One region of the Paenibacillus sp. FSL R5-0908 genome, then DNA from elsewhere that is predicted to be linked to it. Evidence: predicted binding sites of a transcription regulator. Region 1 holds the regulator's gene; the other holds the start of a gene.
What was found. Region 1 encodes CtsR, which represses protease genes until heat stress. Its sites were predicted from a motif close to ATGGTCAATAAAGGTCAAACA; they were not measured.
Positions count from the first base shown of each region.

Region 2: a site for CtsR is predicted at 4,469-4,489, ahead of clpP (ATP-dependent Clp endopeptidase proteolytic subunit ClpP). Genes of this name have one in related genera too.

Region 1 is NZ_JBBOUV010000001.1:6,721,352-6,729,250, forward strand. It holds gene radA (DNA repair protein RadA) at 1-1,268, opposite strand, end outside; gene clpC (ATP-dependent protease ATP-binding subunit ClpC) at 1,455-3,923, opposite strand; gene MKZ09_RS30675 (protein arginine kinase) at 3,959-5,023, opposite strand; gene MKZ09_RS30680 (UvrB/UvrC motif-containing protein) at 5,052-5,576, opposite strand; gene MKZ09_RS30685 (CtsR family transcriptional regulator) at 5,607-6,068, opposite strand; gene MKZ09_RS30690 (GNAT family N-acetyltransferase) at 6,362-7,534, opposite strand.
Region 2 is NZ_JBBOUV010000001.1:181,471-189,369, reverse strand. It holds gene tpiA (triose-phosphate isomerase) at 1-538, opposite strand, end outside; gene MKZ09_RS00925 (phosphoglycerate kinase) at 565-1,746, opposite strand; gene gap (type I glyceraldehyde-3-phosphate dehydrogenase) at 1,863-2,873, opposite strand; gene MKZ09_RS00915 (sugar-binding transcriptional regulator) at 2,987-4,039, opposite strand; tRNA gene MKZ09_RS00910 (tRNA-Arg) at 4,308-4,382, shown strand; gene clpP (ATP-dependent Clp endopeptidase proteolytic subunit ClpP) at 4,576-5,172, shown strand; gene MKZ09_RS00900 (GDSL-type esterase/lipase family protein) at 5,262-5,900, opposite strand; gene MKZ09_RS00895 (PdaC/SigV domain-containing protein) at 6,012-7,115, opposite strand; gene MKZ09_RS00890 (SIMPL domain-containing protein) at 7,242-7,899, opposite strand, start outside.

The DNA.
Region 1 (7,899 bases):
ATCACCCGCCGGAAGCCAAGTTTCGCGGCCTCCTTAACGCGCATTTCCGCGCGCGAAACGCCTCTTACCTCACCGGTAAGTCCTACTTCTCCGAAGAAAACGTCGTAAGGTTTTGTTGAAATATCACGAAAACTGGAGGCGATACTAATAGCTACAGCTAGATCAATCGCCGGTTCATCCAGCTTTACTCCCCCGGCAACATTCAGGTATGCATCCTGATTCTGCAGGAACATGCCCATCCGTTTCTCGAGTACAGCGATAATAAGTGCCATCCGCTGGTGATCCATGCCTGTGCACATTCGCCGTGGAGAAGGGAAGTGGGTGGCAGCAACAAGTGCCTGAAGTTCTACAAGCACAGGTCTAGTTCCCTCCATACTGGCCACCACAGTAGAACCAGCCACGCCAAGCGGACGTTCCGATAAAAAGAGCTCCGATGGATTCTCTACTTCGGTAAGCCCCGCTTCACCCATTTCGAAAATGCCGATTTCATTCGTAGAGCCAAAGCGGTTTTTTACAGCCCGCAAAAGTCTATACGTATGATGCCGCTCACCCTCAAAATACAGCACGCAGTCCACCATATGTTCAAGCATCCGTGGTCCAGCAATAGCCCCTTCCTTGGTAACATGACCAACGAGAACTGTTGCAATTCCACGAATCTTAGCGATACGCATAAATCTTGTCGTACACTCCCGAACCTGGGTCACGCTGCCTGGCGCACTCGTTACTTCTGGCATAAATACGGTCTGAATAGAATCGATGACAAGAAATTGTGGCTGGATTTGTTCGATCGCTTCTTCTATGCTTTCCATATTTGTCTCACATAGTACATAAAGCTCCGTTGACAACGCATCGAGGCGATCCGCGCGCAGCTTAGTTTGCCTTACCGATTCTTCGCCCGAGATATACAGTACTCGCAATCCCTGTGTTGTAAGGGCGTGCGAGGTCTGTAATAAGAGCGTAGATTTACCGATTCCTGGGTCTCCCCCTACTAGTACCAGCGATCCTGGTACGATCCCCCCACCGAGAACACGGTTAAGCTCACCTATACCTGTCAGTATGCGCGGTTCCTTGTCACTTTCTATACTTATGATCGACTGTGCCTTTTCTTTACTATGAAAAATAGGGGCATTCATTCCCTGTGTTTTGACTACGCTTTCCGTTTCCTCCACCATGGAGTTCCAAGCCTGGCACCCTGGGCATTTCCCGAACCATTTTGGCGATTCGTATCCACAGTCGGTGCAAAAAAATTTTGTTTTTGCTTTAGCCATTTGTTCTCCTTACGGTCCGAACTGTTTACAATTCGGATCATTTTCTTCTAATGAAAGTTTACCATTTCTACCCCTTTAACGAAAGGTCATTCGGTATTTGCATTAAATGTATATTTTAAATTGATCTATTTCCAATAAAAAAAGCTTTCGCTCCTCTATAAATAAGGAGCGAAAGCCTTGTTTATTTTATTCGGATTCTACTTCTTTTTCAAGCGCTGGCGCTACTGGAGCGTCCACTTTAGTCACCACAAGCTCTCCGCCCACCTCATCAATATTGAGGGAATCACCCTTTTGGATATTTCCTCTCAACAATTCCTCAGAAAGGCGGTCCTCAATATGCTTCTGAATTGCCCGACGCAATGGACGCGCACCGAAGGCTGGGTCATAACCTTCTTTAGCCAAGAAGGCCTTCGCTGCATCCGTGAGTACGAAATCAACATCATATTCACGCAGGCGCTTGCGGAGCTCATCAGACATCAACGTAACGATCTCAGCGATATGTTTCTCATCGAGTGAGTGGAAGACGATAATTTCGTCGATCCGGTTCAAGAACTCTGGACGGAAGCTCTTCTTGAGCTCTTCCATAACCTTGCCCTTCATATTGCCATATTCTGCTCCTGCATCTTGCACAGCCGTGAATCCAAGCGTCGAATTCTTCTTGATTGCCTGTGCGCCTACGTTAGAGGTCAGAATGATAAGTGTATTACGGAAGTCAACTACCCGGCCTTTAGAGTCGGTAAGACGACCATCTTCAAGCACTTGCAGCAAAATGTTGAATACTTCCGGATGCGCTTTTTCAATTTCATCAAGCAGTACTACAGAGTATGGTTTACGACGTACCTTCTCTGTTAATTGGCCGCCTTCTTCATAGCCGACATATCCAGGAGGGGCACCAACTAAACGGGACGTGGAGTGCTTCTCCATGTATTCCGACATATCAATACGGATGACCGCATTCTCATCGCCGAACATGGCTTCAGCAAGCGCACGTGCCAACTCAGTTTTACCTACGCCCGTAGGACCGAGGAAGATAAAGGAGCCCATTGGACGTTTCGGATCTTTAAGACCCGCACGCGCCCGGCGCAATGCCCGGCTGACAGCCTTAACAGCTTCGTCCTGACCAATCACTCGTTCATGCAGCAGAGCTTCCATATTAAGCAGACGGTCGGTCTCTTCTTCCTTCAGCTTGCTTACAGGGATCCCCGTCCAGCTTGCTACAACCTGTGCGATATCTTCAGGAGTAACTTCAGAATCGGTGCGTCCTTGCTTTTCTTTCCACTGGTTCTTAGTCGTATCAAGCTCTTCACGGATTTTTTGCTCCGTATCACGCAGGGCAGCCGCTTTCTCAAACTCTTGGCTCTGAACAGCGGAATCCTTCTCCTTGCGGATATCATCCAAGCGCATTTCTAGTTCCTTCAGATTTGGCGGGATAGTGTAAGAGTGAAGCCTTACTTTAGACCCTGCTTCATCGATAAGGTCAATGGCTTTATCCGGCAGGAAACGATCCGGAATGTAACGATCAGACAGCTTTACAGCTTCCACGATAGCTTCATCCGTAATTTTCACACGGTGATGTGCTTCATAACGATCACGAAGTCCAAATAGAATTTGTACCGCTTCTTCTGGAGATGGCTGATCCACCGTAATAGGTTGGAAACGGCGCTCCAAAGCTGCATCTTTTTCAATATATTTACGATATTCATCCAGCGTCGTCGCACCGATGCACTGAAGTTCTCCGCGGGCTAAAGCCGGCTTAAGAATGTTAGATGCATCAATAGCACCTTCTGCGCCACCAGCACCGATCAGCGTATGAAGCTCATCGATAAAGAGTACGATATTCCCCGCTTGGCGAATCTCATCCATGATTTTCTTGAGGCGGTCTTCAAACTCACCGCGATATTTAGTACCAGCCACTACAGAGCCCATATCGAGCGTCATTACGCGTTTGTCGCGCAGTGTTTCTGGAATTTCATTATTAATGATCTTTTGGGCCAAGCCTTCAGCAATAGCTGTTTTACCCACCCCAGGTTCACCTATCAACACCGGGTTGTTCTTCGTCCGGCGGCTCAGTACCTGAATAACACGTTCAATTTCCTTGCTACGACCGATAACTGGATCCAGGTTGCCATCCTTGGCATAAGCCGTCAAATCGCGTGCTAGACCGTCTAGAGTCGGTGTGCTGACATTAGCAGGTGTTCCGCTATGGCTGGATGCAGCCTCGCTGCTTCCCAGAAGCTGAAGCACTTGCTGACGAGCTTTGTTCAAGCTGATGCCGAGGTTATTAAGCACACGAGCCGCGACACCTTCTCCTTCACGAATAAGTCCTAGCAGAATATGCTCAGTGCCGACATACGTATGTCCCAGCTTGCGGGCTTCGTCCATCGACAACTCGATTACTTTTTTGGCGCGAGGAGTATAAGCAATGTTCGTAGGTTGTTCTTGGCCTCTGCCAATCAGTGTCTCCACTTCGTCCTGGATTTTCTCAAGACCCAGACCCAAAGCGATTAATGCTTTAGCAGCAATGCCGTCTCCTTCACGAATAAGTCCTAGCAAAATATGTTCTGTGCCAATATTGTTGTGTCCTAAACGAACAGCTTCTTCCTGCGCTAGCGCTAGCACTTTTTGTGCGCGTTCCGTAAATCTTCCAAACATCATATCTCCTGCACCTCCATGAATAATAAATATCTATATTAATGTTGTGTTCCCAGTGTTTCTCGGAGCAGTTTCGCCCGATACATATCCCGTTCAGTGGCGTTCATCTCATCACCGAACATTTTTTGCAGAAATCCTGGCTGTGTCTTAACGTTAAGCTCATTAAGCACGGAAATCGAAGGGCCTTCCAGTATGCCAAGGTCGACCCCAAGTCTCACATCAGATAGCCGTTGTGCGGATTCTTTAAGCTCCATTAGAGCGGCATAACACAAAATCCCATAAGATCTTTTGACTCGGTCTGTAATTCTTAAAGCGGAATCTACAAGCAGCCTTTCACGGGCATTTCGTTCATGCTCTATAATCTGGGTGACTACACTGTGAAGGTTCTCGATGATTTCACTTTCCGTTTGACCGAGAGTAATCTGATTGGAAATTTGAAAGATGTTCCCTACTGCTTCGCTGCCCTCACCATAAATTCCTCTTACAGTCAATCCCACTTGATTCACTGCTGACAATATGCGATTGATCTGTTGGGTCATTACTAGTGCTGGCAAATGCAGCATTACTGAGGCACGCAGCCCTGTACCCACATTGGTGGGACAACTGGTCAAATATCCTCTTTTATCATCAAAAGCGTAATTAACAGCCGATTCGAAGATATCATCGATGGCGGTCGCACGTTCCCATGCTTCTCTTACCTGAAGACCCGGGAACAGACATTGAATCCGCAGATGGTCTTCTTCGTTAATCATGATGCTGACCGACTCATCTTCATTTAATATTACAGCTGCGCCACGTGAATCATTGGCCAGATTAGGACTGATAAGATGTTTCTCGACCAATACCTTTTTGTCCAGTTCATTCACTTCAGCAAGCTTTATCAGTTGAAAAGATCCGAATTCGGCAGCAGTTTCCCCATGAAACACAGGGGCCAGCAGCTCTAATACTTCTTCCGATTGCTCTAAGGAAGCAAGCATAGGGAATGGAAGATGCTCTAAATTACGTGCAATACGCATACGGCTGCTAATTACAATCTCGGAGTGACTGCCTCCCGAGCGCATCCAATCACTAAGCGCTTGTTCAGTAAATCGGAGACTTGACATGTCATATCCCCCCTATATATCAAAGACTTTACTCTTGTGCCATTTCTTTTTCAAGTTGGCGAATTTGATCCCGCAGCTCTGCCGCAGTTTCGAATTCCTCCTGTGCGATACTTTGCTGTAATTCCAGCTTCAATTCATCAATTTGCCGTTTGAACACAATCTGTGCTCCAGCACGTTTGGGAATCTTGCCTACATGAGAAGTGCTGCCATGCACCCGTTTAAAGAGCGGGTCCAGTGCACTGTTAAAATATTTATAACAGGAGCTGCAGCCAAAACGACCCAATTTGCTAAACTGCGAGTACGTCATCCCACAATTCTCACATTGCAGACTCTGCGTAGTCTTCGTAGCAGCCGTCTTTTCCTTACCGGCCCCTTCAAGATCAAGCAGACCAGACAGCAAGCTGTGAATGGAGAATCCTCCAGCAGTTCCCGGGATCAGTTCACCCTTCTCCCGAGCACAGCTCTCGCAGATATGAAATTCTGTCTTCTCTCCATTCACGATCTTGGTGAAATGGAGTGTTGCTGGCTTGACGCCACATTCCTGACATTGCATAAGCGAAAGCCCCTCCCTTATGATTGACAATTATTTGCCTAACAAAGAGATTAACATCGCCTTCATAATCTTGGCCCGAATCTCATCCCGATATGGAATCTTAACCGTTAGGCAATCCCGAGAAACAGCAGCGCGCATAAGACACGCCTCACGCTTGCTTAGAAAACCAGCTTCCTCCAGCTGATAAATCAACCCTTCGGCAGCGTTCTGATCTATCCCGCCACCTATAGTATGGTTTAAATGGGCATGCAGTGCCACGTTGGGCGGCAATTCAAAACGTTGAATACGAATATATCCCCCGCCACCACGCTTACTTTCCACCACATAGCCTTTTTCCAGTGTAAAGCGTGTACTAATAACATAATTGATCTGTGACGGTACGCATGAGAACTGGTCCGCCAGGTCATTTCGCTGGATTTCCACCGTACCTTCGGGACTTTCATGCAAAATATTCTTCAGATATTGTTCAATAATATCAGAGATATTGCGCATCACTCATCCTCCAGTGCTCTTTAAAGCTTCATAATATCGCTTGCGGCCGCATCCTTAATGACATTCATTAGTGAACTTCATTCATATAAGTCTGAAGAAAACTTCACGAATTCAGAGGATCGCACTGTATGTCATCAGGTGCGTTGACTTTGACTTTCTTTGACTTTTTAATATTATAACATATTCTGTGCTAATTCCAAGAGGATTCTCTTATTTTTCACTTTTTTCAGCGAATGTATTCGGAAATAAAGAACTCTCCCAGCATCTTTCGAAGGGGAGAGCCTAATTATTTTCTAAAAATGATCAAAAAGTGCGGTTTCAGCTTGCGGTATGATTTCTTCGAGCCATTCCAGAGACGTCGGATTACCAGTCACAAGTCCATAACGAGCCAGCTCTGCCGAGCGTTTATATCCAAACATTAGAATCGTCAGCGTACCAATATCACAGCTTAAGTCAGCTGCATCCCGTTCACCCTCTATACGCAAGAAAGCTGCTGCTCCCTCTTCGGAGACCGTCCATTCCCACAACCCGTCATTCCATGGGGCATATTTATCTTCAATATAAATAACCTGCTTCTTCTGACTGCTGTGACGCTTAAAAGAATAACTCTCCACAAATACTTTAGCATTCACAATACGCGCCATAAAATAAGGATAATTCTCCTGCTCTATACGCGGATCAGACAGCAAAAAGGGTAACATATCATCGGATGGCACCAGTTTTAGCGATGCACCGGTCACCATCGAATCGTGATTCGCAAGAAATGTCCACAGCCCCTGCCGGGCCTGTTCGTTCAAAAACACAAATTCATCAATGACCAGTTCTCTATTTTCTATCTTATATAGTACGTATCCTTCAGGTTCCCCAAGCTGTGAGTAAAATACCGCAATCTGACCTTCATCATCCAGAACAGAGTTCTCCCACCAGTCCAAATCGCGCTTAAGTGTCCCGTTATATCTAACTGCAAAACGATTGTATAAGTTGTCCAATACTTCGATATCTTTAACACCACGTCTTACCTTGCCCTCAACTTCAACCTTCTTGGGAAACTTGGCAACAGGAATGGAGTATTTCTTATATTCACAATAAACTTCCCAACCAAATTTGCGATAAAAGGGGATCAAGAACGGATGCAGAAAAGATAATGTCTGCCCCGCCTCATTCATCGTTTGCAGCGTATGCGCCAGGAGCTTTGCCACATGTCCCTGTCTGCGATTCTCCGGCCATGTCGCTACCCCTGCGAGCCCTCCCATAGGTACTAATCTACCTTGTATGTACACTTCGAATGGAAGAAGAGTAAGTTTGGCTTCCAAAGTACCTTCTTCAAAAGCACCCCATACGCGTTCTGCTTTAAATCTTTCCTTAGCATTCGCCCTTTTCTCACTGGGCAGCTTGTATTGAAAAGCATATTCAGATAAATCCATGCTTAGATCAAACTCTTCTGAGTGCAACTGTCTGATATCCACAAAACTCACCTCATCATTTATGAATTTACTTTTATGGTTAGTATAACAAGAGAGTGTATGGTGTGCGAATTATAAGGATATTTTTCGAACTTTATTTAGTTATCCACAGCCTTAAGCTGTTTTAAAAATAGTCTTGTAATCTTGTCCTATTCAAGTTAAAATAATTATCCACTTATCAATCCCTCTATCCACATAAATATGACTATATCCACAGCAACCCGTGTATTACTAAGGTTTTCTGTTGACAGATCTACATAAATATGTACTTAATCCACACCATCCGGTGATTTTTCGCCTTTTAATCATCTATCCACATGTGCGTAAGTTTTCTGCAAATCCCAATGAATTATCCACAAGTTTTCCAC
Region 2 (7,899 bases), 6.5 Mb from region 1:
GGGAAGTGGAAGATTTACCTGTGCCAATAGCCCAGATAGGTTCGTATGCAATAACAACTTTTGCTGCTTGCTCGGCACTAAGACCTTGGAATGCAGCTTCAGTTTGTACTTTACATACTGCTTTAGTTTGATCAGCTTCACGCTCTTCGAGCTTTTCGCCAACACATACGATAGGAGTAATTCCGTGACGGAATGCAGCATGCATTTTCTTATTCACGATTTCATCCGTTTCGCCAAAATAAGCACGACGCTCAGAGTGGCCAATGATAACATAGTCCACACCAAGATCACTTAGCATTACACCACTGATCTCGCCTGTGTAAGCACCGTTATCTTCAAAGTGTAGGTTTTGTGCACCAATCTTGATGTTAGTACCTTTTGCAGCTGCTACAAGTGCAGGCAGGTTAGTAAATGGAGCGCAGATTACAGTCTCAACGCCTTCTACTTCTGCTTTGCCTTTAATTTCAGCAATAAAGCTTTCTGCTTCAGGAACTGTTTTGAACATTTTCCAGTTACCTGCAATAATAGGTGTTCTCATGACTTATGTTGCCTCCTTCTTAGGTCTTACTTATCGTTCAGTGCTTCTACGCCAGGAAGCGCCTTGCCTTCCATGAACTCAAGGGATGCACCGCCACCAGTGGAGATATGATCCATTTGATCAGCCAGGTGGAATTTCTCTGCTGCTGCTGCGGAATCTCCGCCACCAATAACAGTGTAACCTTCAGTGGTTGCACAAGCTTTTGCTACTGCAAGTGTACCTTCAGCGAATTTATCGATTTCGAATACGCCCATAGGTCCATTCCAGACAACCAGCTTGGAGTTCTTGATAATATCGGCATAAAGTTCACGAGTCTTAGGTCCGATATCCAGTCCTTCCCAACCTTCTGGGATTTCATTGTAATCAACGATCTTAGTGTTAGCGTCAGCACCAAATTTATCAGCAACAACAACATCAACAGGAAGCATGAAGTTTTTACCAAGTGCTTTTGCTTTTTCGATGAATCCAAGAGCAACGTCAAGTTTGTCGTTGTCTACTAGTGATTTACCGATTTCAAAGCCTTGTGCTTTAGTGAATGTATAAGACAATCCACCGCCGATCAGGACGTTATCAGCCAAAGACAACAAGTTATCAATAACATCAATCTTGTCTTTAACTTTCGAACCACCGATGATCGCAGTGAAAGGACGTTCTGGGTTAGAAAGAGCTTTACCAAGAACGGACAATTCTTTCTCCATCAAAAGACCGGATACAGCTGGTAGGAAATGAGCGATACCTTCTGTCGATGCATGTGCACGGTGAGCCGCACCAAACGCATCATTAACAAACAAATCAGCCAATTCAGCGAATTGTTTAGCCAGTTCAGGATCGTTTTTCTCTTCACCTGGGTAGAAACGAACATTCTCAAGTACAAGTACGTCGCCTTCGCCTAGCTCAGCGATTTTTGCTTTTACAGCTTCGCCAATTGCTTCATCAGCTTTAGCTACTGGTTTGCCAAGAAGCTCGGACAGACGTTCAGCAGCAGTAGTCAAACGCATGGAATCTACGAATTCGCCTTTAGGACGACCCATATGACTCGCAAGAATGATCTTTGCACCGTTCTCGATCAAATATTTAATGGTTGGAAGTGTTTCGCGAATACGAGTATCATCAGTAATTTTACCGTCTTCTACAGGTACGTTGAAATCCACGCGTACAAATACGCGCTTACCCTTTACTTCTACATCACGGACGCTTTTTTTGTTCATGATTAATTCCTCCACACCCAAAATTGTTTCTAGCAGGAAACAAGAAATACATTTAGAAAGAGCGGAAACAAGGAATTTCTGTTTCCGCTCTATAGATGTTGCTTATATCAAGTCAATTACTTAGCGATTTTAGCGAATTTCTCCAAAGTACGAACCAATTGTGCAGTGTAGGACATTTCATTGTCATACCAAGCAACAGTTTTAACCAGTTGTTTGTCGCCAACAGTCAATACTTTAGTTTGTGTAGCATCGAACAGGGATCCGAAAGTCATACCTTTGATGTCGGAAGATACGATTTCATCTTCAGTGTAACCATAAGTGTCTGGATCGGAAGCTGCTTTCATTGCTGCGTTGATTTCTTCAACAGTAACGCTCTTATCAAGAACAGTTACAAGCTCAGTCAGGGAACCAGTTGCAACTGGAACACGTTGAGCTGCACCATCCAATTTACCTTTAAGTTCTGGAATAACCAGACCGATTGCTTTAGCAGCACCAGTAGTGTTAGGAATGATGTTCTCAGCTGCTGCACGAGCGCGTCTGAAGTCACCTTTAGCATGTGGAGCATCCAAAGTGTTTTGGTCACCAGTGTATGCATGAATTGTAGTCATCAAGCCTTCAACGATACCGAACTTGTCGTTCAGTACTTTTGCCATTGGAGCTAGGCAGTTAGTTGTGCAAGATGCGCCGGAAATAACAGTCTCAGTACCATCAAGAATGTCATCGTTAACGTTGTAAACGACAGTTTTCATGTCGCCAGTAGCTGGAGCGGAGATAACTACTTTCTTAGCTCCACCTTTCAAGTGTTTTTCAGCTGCTTCTTTAGTTGTGAAGAAACCTGTGCACTCAAGTACGATATCAACGCCTAGGTCGCCCCATGGCAATTCTTCAGGGTTGCGGTTAGCAAGAACCTTAACTTCTTTACCATTGACTTTGAAGAAGCCATCATGCACTTCAACATCACCTTGGAATTTACCTTGAGTTGTATCATATTTAAGCAAATGAGCAAGCATCTTAGCGTCAGTCAAGTCGTTGATTGCTACCACTTCGATACCTTCTACATTTTGAATACGGCGGAAAGCAAGGCGTCCAATACGTCCAAAACCGTTAATTCCAACTTTTACACTCATTGAATAGTTCCTCCTAGAATTCGTTTTATTTATTCAAAACAGACGGTGAGGTCTGTCATGACAACAATGTTAAGTATGATGCAAGAAGTATGTTATTGCCTGCAATCTAAAAACTACGAAGATAGCTGTAGTTGATTGTCAATTTCCTTGCCTATTTCTACTGCGGCAGCCTCGTCCGTGACGAGAATATTCTCCTGCCCGAAACGCAGCATGGCATGAATGGCTTTGGCCTTGGGTTTGCCTCCTGCAATACCGATGACTTTCTCTGTCCGGATGATATCTTCTAGACGTAGACCCATCGTAAGCATGGTATGGACAACCTGACCCTCTTCATTGAAATAATAGCCAAAAGATTCGGCCACTGCCCCTTCACCCTGGATTTCCGAGACTGTAGCCTCGTCCAGTTTGCGGCGGCGGGTCATTTCAATGGCATCCCCAATCCCATGTACAATAATACGCGAACTGCGGATGGTTTGTACAATCTCTCCAATATTAGAGTCAAGCGCCAGCGATTGGTATGCATCCCCACTAAGCAAATCAGGGACATGCAGCAACCGGTAGTTGGCTCCAACCCGCTTTGCCATTGTTGAGGCAATCGTGTTGGCTTGAATCTCCATACTCTCTCCTAATCCTCCACGCGCCGGAACAAACCAAGCGTTCTTATAGGAAAGGGACAACGGCGGTGTCAGTTGATCAGCCATATCGGCAAGCGTCGATCCACCTGTGACGGCAACTGTATCATCTGCGCGAAGTATACTCAGCAGCGCTTTCGCACCCGCTCGGCCAAGCTCTCGTTTGGTGAACGGCGATGACTCACAATCACCCGGTACTACAATAACTTTATCCAGACCATACGTTGCTCGAATTTTCTCTTCCAGCTCATCCAGACCAAATAGGCTCTTAACAACCGGCTCTAGCAAATCAAGCAGTCTACGTCCAGCAGCGCTAATGCGCATGCCAACACTCTCGATCTCAATAAGCCCTTGCGATTTCAGAAGATCCGTCTCGGCACGCAGTACCCGCTCAGTCATATCTAGCGAAGCGGCTAGCGTTCTGCGCCCAATAATATCGGACAGCATGATCTGATGAAGAATCGTGTACCGTCTCTTAAGGGTTTCCATGAGATCAGGCAGAAGCTGCTTTTGGATATCTAATAAATTACGCATACTTTCACTCCTGCAACTTCGTCTTCCTCTATTCCCTTGTTCATGGTCTCAAAACGTCCCGGGTAAACTTTTTAAGTCCCACCCATATTCTAACCAAATATTGCTCGAAGCGCAAGTCTTCCGAGAGTAGAATTCTCAAGCGCTTGTCTTCTTATACATGAATAAGGTCAGAAAAAGATATAGCGCCCGATGCCTGTCCCTAGAGCGCCTGTCCAGTATTAATATTACATTGCAATTGTGTAAAAATTGTATTATAATCATTTTTGTTGCGCCCGTGGTCCAATGGATATGACGTAGGCCTCCGAAGCCTGAGATCCAAGTTCGATTCTTGGCGGGCGCGCCATTAATTTCATTTTTGCACATAATTTAGTAGTGCCTATACTACTACTTAACCAAAGAGCCGCTTGTCGGCTCTTTTTTTTGAATATAAGTTTGACTTTCTTTGACTTTTTGTTTGAATTTGTTTATCATGTGGGTAATACGGCAAGAGTAAAAATGAATACATTTAAAGAACCAATATCAAGGAGGTTTTCCACGTGAGTTATATTCCTATGGTAGTAGAACAGAGCAACCGCGGCGAGCGCGCTTATGACATCTATTCCCGCCTGCTGAAGGACCGCATCATTTTCCTTGGAACGGAGGTTAATGACGTGGTAGCCAATTCTATCATCGCACAAATGCTGTTCTTGGCTGCCGAAGATCCTGACAAGGACATTCACCTTTACGTGAATAGCCCAGGCGGTTCCATTACTGCAGGTATGGCTATTTTTGATACAATGCAGTACATTAAACCAGACGTTTCCACCATCTGTGTGGGTATGGCAGCTTCCATGGGAGCTTTCCTGCTAAACGCTGGCGCCAAAGGCAAACGCTTTGCACTGCCTAACAGCGAGATCATGATCCACCAGCCTCTGGGTGGTGCTCAAGGTCAAGCAACGGACATTGAAATCCGTGCCCGCCGTATCCTCAAATTGCGCGATAAGCTGAACCGTATTCTAGCAGAACGTACGGGTCAACCTCTAGAACGTATTGAGAAGGATACAGATCGCGACTACTTCATGACTGCTGCAGACGCGGCTGAATACGGTATCGTAGATAAAGTAATCGAGAAGACATTGCCTAGCGGTGTGTAAGCTATAAAGTAAAAATATAAAGAGGCTGTGCTCTAACCATAACGGATAGGGTACAGCCTCTTTATATTTTATAGAAGACCTAAATCCAATTAAGCCAGCCCGCCATAACCTAGCGCGTCCAGCTTCTCGGCAATTACGCGATAACCCCGGCCATTCGGATGCAAATGATCAATGGATAACAGCCCTCTCTCATTTCCTGCGAACTCACTGTAAATTGAAGCAAATCCACAGACTCGACTGCTGTACTGTGCTGCGTATTGATTAAACTGTCTGACCCACTCTGTCGCACCAACCACCTGAGGATAGGGATTATATAATCCCACAATTCTAATGATAAAAGGTCTACGCGTCCTCGCCTTCAATTGTATGAGAATATTCATAATTGCAGAGAAATTTTGTTTGCATTCCTGAAGCGATCTGCGCAGCTCTGCGGATAAGTTCCCTTGCTGTCTTGCTGCGGATTTGGCCGCGTGAATCAAATCATTACCACCGATAGACACAGTGATGATATCGGCTTCTCGAACGGCCTCACGCATCATGGTATTTCCGCGCAGCCGCTGCTCCAGCTCTGAAGTAGTCATTCCGTTCACGCCTAAATTCGTAGAGGCTACAGTTGTCCGCAGTCTCCCTTCTGCCATTCTACGGTACACCGGTACAAAACCGTTACCTGGCAGAGCACCAAATCCAGTCGTCAAGGAATCGCCAATTGCAGTATATTGGTAGCCCATAGCTCTCCCCCGTTCATAAACTAGTTACTCCCTTTAGCATATGAACAAGAGACAACTCTGGTAAGGGGGAGATGTCTTGTGCCGACATTAGCGGAGATGAAGAATTTCCATTTATTTCATGCCAGCAAACGGGCTACTGCCATCCGGCAAAAGCTCTTTGAAACTAAAAGTATAATCAGGGAAGCCTGCAGCATAAGCTGTGTACTCATATAATTGGAAGAACAGAACAACCTTGTCGTCCTTCAGATAGAAATATTTCTCCGTATTTAATCCGTTGAATCCTCCCAAATAACTAGCCTCTGCCTTCAGCAGCTTGCTCAGCTTAGCATTCAGCTGTTTTTTGTAGTTTGGATTAGCTCCAAACAGGTCGCCCAACAATAGACGTTTACCATCCTTAAGCGAGAAGGTGAATGCCTCCCGGTTAGTCATTCCATGAGCGCCGCCCGTATCACTATACTGATGCATCACTATGCTGATCACACCATTTTGATTGTAGGTCACTACATAACCTGAATCATAGGTGTATTTGGGCTCTGCCCCATCTCGATCGGAGATATCCTGTTCTGCACCCGCCGCGAATTTCATAACACTTTCCTTCAAAGTATTATTAATAGCTTGTTGGGCACTGGAGTTGCCCAATCCACTGATCTTCGGATAATCAAGCTGAATAAAAGCTTCTGCCCGATCTTTAGCATAAGTTTCCGTGGTTACCGTCAGCGCGTTCTGCGGTCTGTTCACCACATTCAGCCTACTAGCGGCCCGACTCCAATCTACCTTATAACCCATATAATCATTTAACAATCCTGATGGAACATAGAGGCGATTATTAATTAACTTCCCTTCATACTCTCGAATGAAATAGTTATTCACCCACACAGAAGTACCGTAACTGGATAAAATCAACTTCGCCTTGGCCGATCCTTTTCCAATCATGTACGCATTTTCCTTCTTATTATACGCAAGCGGTAATCCCAACACATCTCGCATAAAAGTTATGGGAATCCAGGCCTGTCCTTCCTTCAAAATACCTTCCTTTAACGAATTTATCCCGTTTGCCTTTAAAACGATACGCGAATCAATAGCTTTATTCTCCGTTTTACTTGCTGCTGCATAACCCGTTTCGCTGGGCAGCAGACCTCCGCCAAACAATAAACCTGTTGACATCACACCTATGCCCCATTTGCGTACTGATTCTTTTGAAATAATATTCATCATCTTATTTTTCCTCTCCTTTCCAATTTATTAAACAGAATCGTAGAGAACTTACACAAAAAAAGAGGCGCCCCCCACTATTACTAGTGGAAGATCACCTCTCCTCTCTGTATTCACCTTGTTCTGATACTATTTCAATTCATACATTACGCTTAGCTGAGTTGTAACTTTAACTACACCAGGTTGCACGGATGTGCTTGCACCAGCATCTGCTGCAGCCATATTCATTTTTAGATTCTGTTCAAAATAAACCGGAGTGATATCGCCATCATTTTGGCTGACCGTGATCACTTGACCCAAGCTGCGTTTAGCTGCCTTAGCAATAGCCCCTGCTTTAACATCTGCATTCGCCATCGCTTTTTCAATCACCTGAGCTTCAAATGCAGAAGTATCTTCCACAGAAAAACGTGCATTTCCGATATTATTCGCCCCTGCCGCAGATGCAGCGTCCAGCAATTCACCAACCTTAGTCAGATCTCTATAAGACACTAACAGCGTATGATTGGCGTTGTATCCCTTCACTTGCTGTCCTTCTTTTTCGCTGTAACTATAATTGGGTTGCACATAAAACTGCGTGCTTTGAATATCTTTATCTGCAATTTTCCAAGTATTCTTCAGTAAAGCCATAATCTTCTGAATTTTAGCGGCATTGGTCTTCTGCGCTTCTTGCGCAGTTGTGGCCGTAGTATCCACACCGATGGTCAAGTATACGATATCCGGCTTGAGGGACAATTCGCCTTTACCTACTACACTAACGACATTTTTCTGCACTTCATCTGCGTAAGCC